One region of the Enterobacter mori genome, then DNA from elsewhere that is predicted to be linked to it. Evidence: predicted binding sites of a transcription regulator. Region 1 holds the regulator's gene; each other region holds the start of a gene.
The links. Region 1 encodes sigma-54, which starts transcription at its own class of promoters, with help from an activator protein. Its sites were predicted from a motif close to GTTGGCACANNTTTCGCTNT; they were not measured.

Region 1 (3,494 bases):
TGAAAGGCCGCGCGTCGCATATGCATTATGAACTGGCGAAGGATCTGGTCATCCTGACCGGTAACGCCTATCTGGAGCAGCTGGACAGCAATATTACCGGCGACAAGATCACCTATCTGGTCAAAGAGCAGAAAATGCAGGCCTCCAGCGAGAAAGGCAAACGCGTCACCACCGTGCTGGTTCCATCGCAGCTGCAGGATAAAGGCAAAGGCCAGGCTCCGACACAAAAGAAGAGTAACTAATTCGTTATGGCAACATTAACTGCAAAAAACCTCGCGAAAGCGTATAAGGGCCGCCGTGTCGTTGAAGATGTCAGCCTGACCGTCAACTCCGGCGAAATTGTGGGTTTGCTTGGCCCTAACGGTGCAGGGAAAACCACCACCTTCTACATGGTGGTGGGCATTGTGCCGCGTGATGCCGGCAACATCATCATTGATGATAAAGACATTAGCCTGCTGCCGCTGCACGCGCGCGCGCGCCGTGGTATCGGCTACCTGCCGCAGGAAGCCTCAATCTTTCGTCGTTTGAGCGTCTACGATAACCTGATGGCCGTGCTGCAGATCCGTGACGACCTGACCAGCGAGCAGCGCACCGACCGCGCTAACGAGCTGATGGAAGAGTTTCATATCGAACATCTTCGCGACAGTCTCGGTCAGGCGTTGTCCGGGGGTGAGCGTCGTCGTGTCGAGATTGCACGTGCGCTGGCCGCCAACCCGAAATTCATCCTGCTGGATGAACCCTTCGCGGGCGTTGACCCGATCTCCGTTATTGATATCAAACGCATTATCGAACACCTGCGCGACAGCGGGCTTGGCGTGCTGATCACCGACCACAACGTCCGTGAAACGCTGGCCGTCTGTGAACGCGCCTACATAGTGAGCCAGGGCCATCTGATTGCCCACGGTACACCGCAGCAAATCCTCGAAGATGAGCATGTTAAGCGCGTGTACCTTGGGGAAGACTTCAGACTCTGATAGGGTAGAGGTAACGTAACGCCGAACCGGAGAAAAATGCTCTGAACATGAAGCAAGGTTTGCAATTAAGGCTCAGCCAACAACTGGCGATGACGCCGCAGCTACAGCAGGCGATACGTCTGTTGCAGCTGTCCACGTTAGAACTCCAGCAGGAGCTCCAGCAAGCGCTGGACAGCAATCCGTTGCTGGAGCAAACCGATCTTCATGACGAGGTAGAAACCCAGCAAACGCAGGACACTGAAGCGCTCGACACCGCTGATGCGCTCGAACAAAAAGAGATGCCGGACGAGCTGCCGCTGGATGCCAGCTGGGATGAAATCTACACCGCCGGAACCCCTTCCGGCACGCGTGCAGACTACCAGGACGACGAGCTACCGGTTTATCAGGGTGAAACCACCCAGTCGCTACAGGATTACCTGATGTGGCAGGTGGAGCTCACCCCCTTCTCCGATACCGACCGCGCGATTGCGACCTCGATTGTCGATGCCGTTGACGATACGGGTTATTTAACCGTAACCCTGGACGACATCCTGGAAAGTATCGGCGACGACGAGATCGAACTCGAAGAGATCGAAGCGGTTCTGAAGCGCATTCAGCGTTTCGACCCGGTCGGTGTGGCCGCGAAAGATCTCCGCGATTGCCTGCTGATCCAGCTGTCGCAGTTCGCCAAAGAGACGCCGTGGATTGAAGAAGCCCGCTTAATCATCAGCGATCATCTGGATCTGCTGGCGAATCACGATTTCCGCACCCTGATGCGCGTCACGCGTCTGAAAGAAGAGGTGCTGAAAGAGGCGGTGAATCTGATCCAGTCTCTCGATCCGCGTCCCGGCCAGTCGATCCAGACCAGCGAACCGGAATATGTCATTCCGGATGTGTTAGTCAGAAAACACAATGGTCGCTGGGTGGTCGAGCTGAACTCAGACAGCATTCCTCGCCTGCAAATCAACCAGCAGTATGCCTCCATGTGCACCAGCGCGCGCAATGACTCCGATAATCAATATATTCGTAGCAATTTGCAGGAAGCACGCTGGTTGATCAAAAGTCTGGAAAGTCGAAATGACACGCTGCTGCGCGTTAGCCGCTGTATTGTTGAACAACAGCAGGCCTTTTTTGAGCAGGGCGAAGAGTTTATGAAACCGATGGTACTGGCGGACATCGCCCAGGCCGTCGAGATGCATGAATCAACCATTTCTCGCGTGACCACGCAGAAGTATCTGCACAGTCCACGCGGTATTTTTGAGCTTAAGTATTTCTTCTCCAGTCATGTGAATACCGAAGGCGGAGGCGAAGCCTCGTCAACGGCCATTCGCGCGCTGGTGAAGAAGTTGATCGCCGCGGAGAACCCCGCGAAGCCACTGAGTGACAGTAAGTTAACCACCATGCTGTCCGACCAGGGTATTATGGTGGCACGTCGTACTGTTGCGAAGTATCGAGAGTCTTTATCCATTCCGCCGTCTAACCAGCGTAAACAACTGGTTTGACACAACCGATAAGGAAGACACTATGCAGCTCAACATCACAGGACACAACGTCGAGATTACTGAGGCCTTACGTGAGTTTCTGAACACAAAGTTCGCAAAGCTCGAACAGTATTTCGAAAGGATCAATCAGGTCTATATTGTGTTGAAAGTGGAGAAAGTGACTCATATCTCGGATGCAACCCTGCACGTTAACGGGGGTGAACTCCATGCCAGTGCGGAAGGGCAAGACATGTACGCGGCTATCGACGGCTTGATTGATAAGCTTGCGCGACAGCTCAATAAACATAAAGATAAACTGAAACAACACTAATTGTCCGGGCAGTTAACGGGTGCAGGACGGCCTGTTGTGCGACACAACAGGCCATTTGTACAGTTAGCGCTTAGGTGAAATTATGATGAACAACGATTCGGCTCTTCAACTGAGCAATGTCCTTAACCAGGAATGTACCCGCAGTGGCGTTCACTGCCAGAGCAAAAAACGTGCGCTGGAGATCATCAGTGAGCTGGCTGCAAAACAGCTGGGCCTGCCACCTCAGGTCGTGTTCGAAGCGATCCTGACCCGTGAAAAAATGGGCAGTACCGGCATTGGCAACGGCATCGCGATCCCGCATGGCAAACTCGAAGAAGACACCTTGCGTGCCGTCGGCGTGTTTGTGCAGCTTGAAACACCCATTGCCTTTGATGCTATCGATAACCAACCCGTCGATCTCCTCTTCGCGCTGCTGGTGCCAGCAGACCAGACAAAGACCCATCTGCATACGTTGTCGCTGGTCGCTAAACGCCTGGCCGATAAAACCATTTGCCGTCGACTGCGTTCAGCGCAAAGTGATGAGGAGCTCTTCCAGATTATCACTGAAGCAGAAGGCAATCAGGATGATGCGTAACCGGGAGATGGCCTTCACATCTGTTGTCCTGAGGAGAAACGGAACATGGTGCTGATGATCGTCAGCGGTCGCTCGGGGTCGGGGAAATCCGTCGCCCTGCGTGCGCTGGAAGATATGGGTTTTTACTGCGTAGATAACCTGCCGGTGGTGCTGTT
Region 2 (3,494 bases), 1.6 Mb from region 1:
AGGTAAAGGAGAAGTTCCTCTGCGATAAACCGCTTGAGATCCGCCCGGTCGAATTCCATAACCCGATGAAAGGCCACACTGCAGAACCAAAACGTCAGGTTTGGATGCGTGCCAACGGCACAATGCCGGAAGATCTCCGCGTTCATCAGTACCTGCTGGGCTATGCGTCTGACTTTAACTTCCTGCCGGTTGCGCTGCAGCCGCACGGCGTAGGGTTCCTGGAAAAAGGGATGCAGGTCGCCACCATCGACCACTCGATGTGGTTCCACCGTCCATTCAACATGAATGAGTGGCTGCTCTATAGCGTGGAAAGCACCTCAGCATCCAGCGCTCGCGGGTTTGTTCGCGGGGAGTTTTATACCCAGGATGGGGTGCTGGTGGCGTCAACGGTGCAGGAAGGGGTTATGCGTAATCGCGGTTGAGGTAAAAAAGCCGGGTGGCGGCTCCGCCTGACCCGGCCTACACAAGCGCAGTCGTAGGCCCGGTAAGCGCAGCGCCACCGGGCAATGTACGCTACTCAAGCATTATACGCATTCTCGCCGTGGCTGTTGACGTCCAGACCTTCGCGTTCCTGCTCTTCCGGTACGCGCAGGCCGACAGTCATGTCCGCCAGCTTATAGCCAATAAAGGCCATGACAGCAGACCACACCACGGTGATAGCAATACTTTCCAACTGTACCAGCACCTGGTGAACCATGGTGACGCCTTCTGCATAACCCACGCCGCCCAGTGATTTTGCGGCAAAGATCCCGGTCATGATACAGCCGACGATGCCGCAGACGCCGTGGACACCAAACACATCGCAAGGGTCGTCAACGCGCAGAACACGTTTCAGAGCGGTAACGCCCCACAGACCCGCAAGGCCTGCAACCAAACCCACCAGCAGCGCACCACCTACACCCACGTAACCACAGGCTGGCGTGATACCGACCAGACCGGCAATAGCACCCGAACAGGCACCCAGCAGAGACGGTTTACCGCGAACGGCCCACTCGCCAAACACCCAGGAGAGGATTGCACCCGCCGTTGCGACAACGGTGTTCACGAAGGCCAGCGCGGCGATTTCGTTAGCGGCACTTGCAGAGCCTGCGTTGAAGCCAAACCAGCCAAAGTAGAGGATAGCCGTACCGGTAAACACCATCGGCAGGTTATGCGGCTTGAACGCTTCTTTCCCGAAGCCCACACGTTTGCCAATCAGGTAGGCACCCACCAGGCCCGCGACGGCGGCGTTGATGTGTACAACGGTACCGCCCGCAAAGTCCAGCGCACCATGGCTCGCCAGCAGACCACCGCCCCATACCATATGCGCGATAGGCACATAGGAGAGCGTCAGCCAGACCACCACGAAGATCAGGACAGCAGAGAAACGAATACGCTCAGCGAGCGCACCCACAATCAGCCCGACGGTGATGCAGGCAAACGATCCCTGGAAAGCAACGTGGATGTACTGATAGAAGCTGCCCATCAGCGCAGTCAGCTCGATATTTTTCAGCATCACCCAGTCGAAGTTACCAAAGAACGCATTGCCCGTGCCGAACGCCAGCGAGTAGCCGTAAACTACCCACAGCACGCAGACCAGGGCGAACGTTACCGCAACCTGCGTCAGCATGGAGAGCACGTTCTTGCCGCGGATCAGGCCGCCATAGAACAGTGCAATGCCCGGAATAGTCATGAACAACACCAGCGCGGTGCTAATCATCATAAATGCGTTATCGGCTTTGTCTGCCACAGCAGGCGCAGCCAGTGCCAGGCCCGGCAGCAGTGCCAGCGACCCCAGACCCATTTTGAGTGTTGCTATCTTCATTTTCTCGATCCCTATCACTGTGTGCCAGGAGTTACTTACAGAGCCGCTTCGTCAGATTCGCCGGTACGAATGCGAATGACGCGCTGCAGTTCGGCAACGAAAATTTTGCCGTCGCCAATTTTGCCGGTGTAGGCCGCTTTGCTGATGACATCAATGACCTCATCAAGCTGGTCGTCCGCAATCGCGACATCGATTTTTACTTTTGGCAGGAAATTCACGCTGTATTCCGCACCGCGATAAAGCTCGGCATGACCCTTCTGACGACCAAAGCCTTTCACTTCGGTGACAGTCAGTCCCTGAATACCCATTGAAGACAACGCTTCACGTACGTCTTCGAGTTTGAATGGTTTGATTACAACCGTAACCAGCTTCATAAATCCCCTCCAGTCAGAATTCGGTAATGGCCGCAGCTAACACGTAAGGGACATTGCAAGGGGTGTGCCAGAATTGAAAACAGCGAGAAAACGGGTGGCGATGAGCCAGGAATGGGGTTCAATACCGAACGGGAGAAAAAAAACGCACCATGGCAGTGCACAGTGCGTTTCAGTTTTGCACCAACAGGAATGACTGTTAGCAGCTTGCCTGTTTTTGGTGCATCAGGCGCTCAGCGACTCTTCTTCGCGCGCGCTGGCAGCCAGCTCTTCCCCCGCCAGCTGCAGCTGGTACATCTGCCAGTAGCGTCCTTTCTCTTCCAGCAGTTGTCTGTGCGTACCTCGTTCAACGGCCTGTCCACGATGCAGCACCAGGATGGTATCGGCATCGACAATGGTTGAAAGGCGATGCGCGATGACCACCAGCGTGGTGTGATCCCGAACAGCGGCCAGCGCCTGCTGGATGGCCTGCTCGGTACCGGAGTCAATGCTGGCCGTTGCCTCATCGAGAATCAGCACCTGCGGCGTTTCAATCAGCACGCGCGCCAGCGCCAGCAGCTGTTTCTGCCCTACGGAGAGGTTATTCCCCTGCTCGCCTAGTTTAGTATTGATACCCTCACTGAACCCACGCGCCAGATCGGCCAGCTGCACTTTCTCCAGCACCTTCCAGACCTGTTCCTCGGTAAAAGGCCGACCCAGCGTGACGTTAGCGTAGAAGGTATCGGCCAGTACGACCGGGTCCTGTTGCACCATGGCGACGCCCTTACGCAGCACATTGTGGCTAAGTGAGGCAAGCGGGCGTCCATCGAGGCGGATCTCACCTTGCGTTAACGGATAGTAGCCCATTAACAGACTGGCGAGCGTACTCTTGCCGCTGCCGGTATGCCCCACCAGCGCCACGAAGCCGCGCGACGGTACCTCAAGGTTGATGTCCTGTAAGACAAGCTGGTCATCGCGGTAGGCAAACGAGACCTTATCAAAGGCAATCGAACCGCTTTGCAGAGGACGCTCATCATCGCCATAGGTCTGACGCGGTCTGTCCATCAGCTCGAACACGCGTTCACCGGCGACCACCGCCTGTTGCAGCATCGATTGCTGGGTAGTGAGCTCAATCAGGGGTTCGTTAAGGCGTCCCAGATAGCTGATGAAGGCGTATAGCACCCCAACCTCAATGGTTCCACGCGTTGTCAGCCCAAACAGCATCAGCAGGCCACAGAGGACCAGCGCCGAGAACAGGCTAAGCAATGGACGCAGCAGGAAGCCGTCCAGACGTAATGTTTGCATACGCGCCATATAGTGCGAACGGCTGGCTTCGCCCA
Region 3 (3,494 bases), 1.4 Mb from region 1:
TGGTGTGTATCGGCACATCGCTGGTCGATCTCTTTAACCGCTTTCTGTTCAGCGCCAAAATTATTTTCCTGGTTGTGATGCTGGTTCTGCTCGCGCCACACGTTCACAAGATTAACCTGCTGACGCTGCCGCTGGAAAAAGGGCTGGCGCTTTCCGCGATCCCGGTGATTTTCACTTCGTTCGGTTTTCACGGCAGCGTGCCGAGTATCGTCAGCTATATGAATGGCGATACCCGCAAGCTGCGCCGCATCTTTATCATCGGCAGTGCGATTCCGCTTGTCGCCTACATTTTCTGGCAACTGGTCACGCTGGGCAGCATCGACTCCTCAACCTTTATCGGCTTAATGGCTGCGCATTCCGGCCTGAATGGTTTCCTGATGGCGCTGCGTGAGGTGGTGACCTCTCCACACGTCGAACTGGCGGTACATTTGTTCGCTGACCTGGCGCTGGCGACGTCGTTTTTGGGCGTGGCACTCGGCCTGTTTGATTATCTGGCCGATCTGTTTCAGCGCCGCAATACCGTTGCCGGACGCTTGCAAACGGGTGCAATTACCTTTCTGCCGCCACTGGCCTTTGCGCTGTTTTACCCGCGTGGCTTTGTGATGGCGCTGGGCTATGCGGGTGTGGCGTTATCCGTCCTCGCGCTGCTGTTGCCTTCCCTGCTGGCATGGAAGAGCCGTCAGCAGCATCCTCAGCAAGGTTATCGCGTGGCGGGGGGTAAACCGCTGCTGTGCATCGTGTTTACCTGTGGCGTGGTGATTATTCTGGTGCAATTCCTCATCGCAGCGGGAATGCTGCCGGAAGTGGGGTAATAAAAAAGGGGCTACGATGTGCCCCTTTCTTTTCTTTATTAATGCAAACAACAGCTCTTGAACTTCTTCCCGCTGCCGCACGGACAAGGATCGTTACGCCCGACCTTCGTGCCGTTAATAATCGGCTTTTGTGTTTCCTGCTGCTGCGGGTTGGCAACCCAGTAGTTGTATAAACGCAGCGCCGCGGGCTGGATGCTCTCGATGCTGGCGGTATACTCCTCTTCGGTCAGTTCATCCAGCTTTTCGCTGCCCTCTTCCGTCCCGTGCAGGGCAATCACATCCAGATCGGCTTTCAGTTCGTCTGGCAGGGATGACCAGTCGGTCAGCGCCACGCCGCGCATGTAGCCATAGCACCACTCCTCAACCACGGTGTAGCTCTGCCCATCAACGTCGTTAAAACCAAACATGGGCTCGAACTGATCCGGATACTCGCTCAGGCGCTCAGCAATGTCGTTCATATGCTTAAAGCAGAGATCGATAAAACGGTTCATTTCACGATCGTTTTTCCAGCGCGGAATGTACTTCTCGCCGCCCCAGACCGCTACCAGCCAGGCATCGGGTTCAACCACCCTTGGGCCGGAAAGCACTGCGGTAAGCATGCCGTCCAGTTCGGACACGTCAATCACGGACGCATCGTCATGACCGTAAGACATTAACGTCTCTTCCAGCCACTCCATTTCGCTTTCATTTAATGGGCCTTCAGTCATTGCTGACACTCCTGATAAAAAAGGAAAAGATCCTAACACATATCGTACGCCTTTCCTGGTTGAAGTTGCGGTCTTTATTGCTGCAAAAACGTGCAAATCGTGACCCTTGCACAACTTATGGGCTTTGTTGTTAACGAGATGTGATCTCCGCTGTAATTTCAGTGCGTCCCGCAAGGCAGCGTAAATCGGCGCTCTATACTCAACTATGTCGCAACCCGGTCAATGGGTTAACCATTCTGGCAACGATTTTGCTTAATGTTCTGCGCGCAAACTGCGCATGGAAACCTCGCCGTATTAAGCAGGATGTGGCCTGGATTTTGTTCGTTTAGTGCATGTTGTTCTCGATCTTATTTATAGATTGGCTGCGCCGTAGGGCGTTTGGGTTGACGCCGTGGTGCAAAAACCTCTTTGCTAAGGAACACAATAATGTCGCTGAAATTTATCAGAAGTCCTCTTTCTCTTGTGTTAGCCGGTTGTCTGGTGACGGCATTTTCCGCCCAGGCCGATATTGTGATTGGCGTGGCCGGGCCGTTTACAGGTCCAAATGCCACCTATGGCGATCAGTACTGGCATGGCGCAACGCAGGCCGCAGAAGACATTAACGCCGCGGGAGGGATCAACGGTGAGAAAATTAAGCTGGTTCAGGGAGATGATGCCTGCGAGCCTAAACAGGCTGTTGCCGTCGCTAACCGTTTAGTCGACCAGGATAAAGTCAATGCGGTTGTCGGCCATTTCTGCTCCTCTTCCACCATGCCCGCCTCAGAGGTGTATAGCGATGCGGGCATTATTGCCATCACCCCCGGTTCGACTAACCCACTCATTACCGAGCGCGGCATGAGCGATATGTTCCGCATGTGCGGCCGGGACGATCAGCAGGGGCAAGTCGCCAGCGACTTCATCATCGACAAGCTGAAGGCCAAACGCGTGGTGATCATTCACGATAAAGACACCTACGGTCAGGGGTTAGCGGACGCCACCAAAGCGGCGCTTGCCAAACGCGGCGTGAAGGATGTGATGTATGAAGGCTTATCGCGTGGGGAAAAAGACTTTAACGCGCTGGTAACGAAAATTGGCGCGCAAAAACCGGACGTGGTGTTCTTCGGGGGCTGCCACCCTGAAGCGGGACCGCTGGTGCGCCAGATGCGCGAACAGGGTGTACAGGCCAAATTCTTCTCAGGGGACTGTATCGTCAATGAAGAAATGGTCACCGCCGCGGGTGGCCCGCAGTACACCAACGGTATCTATATGACATTTGGTAAAGATCCTCGCCTGATCCCGGACGGTAAAGCGGTGATTGAGAAATTCCGCGCCGGTAAATTCGAACCAGAAGGCTACACCCTTTACTCCTATGCCTCCATCCAGGCCATTGCCGCTGCCTTCAAGGCCACCGGAGGCAAAGACTCCGCCAAAGCCAGCGAGTGGCTGAAAGCTAACGCCGTCGACACGGTGATGGGCAAAAAAGCCTGGGACAGTAAAGGCGATTTAAAAGTGTCTGACTACGTGGTTTATCAGTGGGACGACAAGGGAAAATATAAGGAAGTGCAGTAACGGGACGGAGTCACGCTCAACGTCGGCAGGTTCGCCTGCCGACGCGGAATACACATCGGGCTGCACGCGTCGTGCGGCCTATAAAAAGAGCGCGCGATGATGAGTACATTCTTCCTGCAACAGTTAATCAACGGATTAACGCTGGGCTCCGTCTACGGCTTAATCGCCATCGGCTACACCATGGTGTACGGCATCATTGGCATGATCAACTTCGCCCATGGCGAAGTGTATATGATCTCGGCCTATCTCTGCGCCATCGGGCTGGCCCTGCTGTCATTCTTCGGTCTCGAGTCGTTTCCCCTGCTGATACTGGGCACGCTGGCGTTCACCATTGTGGTGACGGGCGTGTATGGCTGGACGATTGAGCGCATCGCCTATAAACCCCTGCGAAACTCCACCCGACTGGCACCGCTGATCTCCGCCATCG
Region 4 (3,494 bases), 500 kb from region 1:
AAAAAAGCCCATCCGGAGATGGGCTAAAAGTTTCCACGGCAACTACCCCCGACGTTTATCACGTCGGGTAAAACAACTCGATTAAACGCTGTAGTACAGTTCGAACTCAACCGGATGCGGAGTCATACGCACGCGGTCATTCTCTTCAGTACGCAGCGCGATGTAAGCGTCGATAGCTTCATCAGTGAATACGCCACCCGCGGTCAGGAACTCACGGTCTGCATCCAGCGCCTGCAGGGCTTCTTCCAGAGAACCTGCAACCTGTGGGATCTCTTTCGCTTCTTCTGGCGGCAGGTCGTACAGGTTTTTGTCCATCGCTTCGCCCGGGTGGATCTTGTTCTTAATACCGTCCAGACCGGCCATCAGCAGTGCTGCGAAGCACAGGTATGGGTTAGCCGCCGGGTCCGGGAAGCGCACTTCGATACGACGCGCTTTCGGAGATGCAACAACCGGGATACGGATAGAAGCAGAACGGTTACGGGCAGAGTACGCCAGCATGACTGGTGCTTCGTAGCCTGGGACCAAACGCTTGTAGGAGTTGGTGGTTGGGTTCGCCAGGGCGTTGATCGCTTTAGCGTGTTTGATAACACCACCGATGTAGTGCAGCGCCTGCTCGGACAGACCCGCGTATTTGTCGCCAGAGAACAGGTTGGTGCCGTTCTTGGACAGGGACATGTGGCAGTGCATACCGGAACCGTTGTCGCCGAACATGGGTTTTGGCATGAAGGTCGCGGTTTTACCGAAACGGTGCGCAACGTTGTGCACAACGTATTTGTAGATCTGAATCTCATCCGCTTTTTTGGTCATGGTGTTGAAGCGGGTAGCGATTTCGTTCTGGCCAGCCGTTGCCACTTCGTGGTGGTGCGCTTCAACAACCAGGCCCATCTCTTCCATGATCAGACACATGGTAGAACGGATGTCCTGTGAAGAATCGACCGGAGGAACCGGGAAATAACCGCCTTTCACGCCCGGACGGTGACCTTTGTTACCACCTTCGTATTTGGTGGAAGAGTTCCATGCGCCTTCGATGTCATCGATAGCCACGTGGGAACCTGAAATTGACGCGCCGAAACGGATGTCGTCAAACAGGAAGAACTCTGGTTCTGGCCCGAACAGAACGGTGTCCGCGATGCCGGTAGAACGCAGGTACTCTTCAGCGCGTTTCGCGATGGAGCGTGGGTCACGATCGTAGCCCTGCAGCGTGCCTGGCTCAAGGATATCGCAACGGATGATAAGGGTTGGCTCTTCGAAGAACGGGTCAATGAGCGCAGTGGTCGCGTCCGGCATCAGAACCATGTCGGATTCGTTAATGCCTTTCCAGCCACCAATGGAGGAGCCGTCAAACATTTTGCCTTCTTCAAAGAATTCGGCGTTCACCTGATGAGCAGGGATTGTGACGTGCTGTTCTTTACCTTTGGTATCGGTGAAGCGCAGATCAACAAACTTCACTTCATGTTCGTTCAGCATCGTCAAAACGTGTTCAGCGGACATACTTAACTCTCCAGATTGGTCATTGTCGTCGTGGTAACGAGGTCTTCAACTTCTATCAAGGTGGCTGTGATGCCATCTTTTTGCCGTATTTTTATAAAGCGAAATCTGTGCCAACTTTTAAAACACCCCAAAAAGGCGTTATCATGCGCACCATAGTGCAAAAGGGCTGCACCACAATGGATTTGTTGCACCAGTATAGTGCTTCAATGTGAACATTGAGCACCATATTGGTGCAATTTACGTTAAAGTGCCCTTTTACCGCTCCGTGAAAGCGATCACAAAGCATCTCTGCAATACTTGTTTGCGGGGGATGTTTGTGATCCTGTTTTGTAGTGCGATTAATCCGTGTACAATAACGCGCTATTTCTAAATGCCTGAGGCAAAGTTGTGATCGAAAAATTGCGTAACATCGCCATCATCGCGCACGTCGACCATGGTAAAACTACCCTGGTTGATAAGCTGCTGCAGCAGTCCGGTACATTTGATGCTCGTGCCGAAACTCAAGAACGCGTGATGGACTCCAACGATTTGGAGAAAGAGCGTGGGATTACCATCCTCGCCAAAAACACCGCTATCAAATGGAATGACTACCGTATCAACATCGTTGATACCCCAGGGCACGCCGACTTCGGTGGTGAAGTTGAACGTGTAATGTCCATGGTAGACTCCGTTCTGCTGGTCGTTGACGCAATGGATGGCCCAATGCCCCAGACGCGCTTCGTGACCAAAAAAGCGTTTGCTCATGGTCTGAAGCCAATTGTTGTTATCAACAAAGTTGACCGTCCTGGCGCGCGTCCTGACTGGGTTGTTGATCAGGTCTTCGACCTGTTCGTTAACCTCGACGCGACCGACGAGCAGCTGGACTTCCCTATCGTTTACGCGTCTGCGCTGAACGGTATTGCAGGTCTGGACCACGAAGACATGGCTGAAGACATGACCCCGCTGTACCAGGCGATTGTTGACCGTGTTCCTGCACCAAACGTTGATCTCGACGGCACCCTGCAGATGCAGATCTCTCAGCTCGACTACAACAACTACGTTGGTGTAATCGGCATTGGTCGTATCAAGCGCGGTAAAGTTAAGCCTAACCAGCAGGTGACTATCATCGATAGCGAAGGCAAAACCCGTAACGGTAAAGTCGGTAAAGTACTGACTCACCTGGGCCTTGAGCGTATCGATAGTGACATTGCTGAAGCTGGCGATATCATCGCCATCACCGGTCTGGGTGAACTGAACATCTCCGACACCATCTGCGATCCGCAGAACGTCGAAGCGCTGCCAGCCCTGTCCGTTGATGAACCAACCGTATCCATGTTCTTCAACGTCAACACCTCTCCGTTCTGTGGTAAAGAAGGTAAGTTCGTTACCTCTCGTCAGATCCTTGACCGCCTGAACAAAGAGCTGGTGCACAACGTTGCGCTGCGCGTTGAAGAAACGCCGGATGCAGACGCATTCCGCGTTTCCGGTCGTGGTGAGCTGCACCTGTCAGTTCTGATCGAAAACATGCGTCGTGAAGGTTTCGAAATGGCGGTTTCCCGTCCGAAAGTTATCTTCCGCGAAATCGATGGCCGTAAACAAGAGCCGTTCGAGAACGTAACGCTGGACGTTGAAGAGCAGCATCAGGGTTCTGTGATGCAGGCTCTGGGTGAGCGTAAAGGCGACCTGAAAAACATGAATCCAGATGGCAAAGGCCGCGTACGTCTCGACTACGTGATCCCAAGCCGTGGCCTGATCGGCTTCCGTTCAGAGTTCATGACCATGACTTCTGGTACCGGTCTGCTGTACTCCACCTTCAGCCACTACGACGATGTTCGTCCGGGCGAAGTCGGCCAGCGTAACAACGGCGTGCTGATCTCCAACGGTCAGGGTAAAGCGGTTGCGTTCGCACTGTTCAGCCTTCAGGACCGCGGTAAGCTGTTCCTGGGTCACGGTGCAGAAGTTTACGAAGGCCAGATCATCGGTATTCACAGCCGTTCTAACGACCTGACTGTAAACTGCCTGAC

Region 2: a site for sigma-54 is predicted at 2,231-2,250, ahead of glnK (P-II family nitrogen regulator). Genes of this name have one in related genera too.
Region 3: a site for sigma-54 is predicted at 1,755-1,774, ahead of N2K86_RS13320 (branched-chain amino acid ABC transporter substrate-binding protein). Genes of this name have one in related genera too.
Region 4: a site for sigma-54 is predicted at 1,587-1,606, ahead of glnA (glutamate--ammonia ligase). Genes of this name have one in related genera too.

What each region holds. Positions count from the first base shown of each region.
Region 1 covers NZ_CP104285.1:4,204,576-4,208,069, forward strand. Annotated here, with positions in the region: gene lptA (lipopolysaccharide ABC transporter substrate-binding protein LptA) at 1-242, shown strand, start outside; gene lptB (LPS export ABC transporter ATP-binding protein) at 249-974, shown strand; gene rpoN (RNA polymerase factor sigma-54) at 1,022-2,455, shown strand; gene hpf (ribosome hibernation promoting factor) at 2,478-2,765, shown strand; gene ptsN (PTS IIA-like nitrogen regulatory protein PtsN) at 2,848-3,339, shown strand; gene rapZ (RNase adapter RapZ) at 3,385-3,494, shown strand, end outside.
Region 2 covers NZ_CP104285.1:1,037,330-1,040,823, reverse strand. Annotated here, with positions in the region: gene tesB (acyl-CoA thioesterase II) at 1-422, shown strand, start outside; gene amtB (ammonium transporter AmtB) at 518-1,804, opposite strand; gene glnK (P-II family nitrogen regulator) at 1,840-2,178, opposite strand; gene N2K86_RS04890 (SmdB family multidrug efflux ABC transporter permease/ATP-binding protein) at 2,401-3,494, opposite strand, start outside.
Region 3 covers NZ_CP104285.1:2,820,571-2,824,064, forward strand. Annotated here, with positions in the region: gene tyrP (tyrosine transporter TyrP) at 1-812, shown strand, start outside; gene N2K86_RS13315 (YecA/YgfB family protein) at 851-1,519, opposite strand; gene N2K86_RS13320 (branched-chain amino acid ABC transporter substrate-binding protein) at 1,946-3,067, shown strand; gene N2K86_RS13325 (ABC transporter permease subunit) at 3,167-3,494, shown strand, end outside.
Region 4 covers NZ_CP104285.1:4,702,508-4,706,001, reverse strand. Annotated here, with positions in the region: gene glnA (glutamate--ammonia ligase) at 82-1,491, opposite strand; gene typA (ribosome-dependent GTPase TypA) at 1,879-3,494, shown strand, end outside.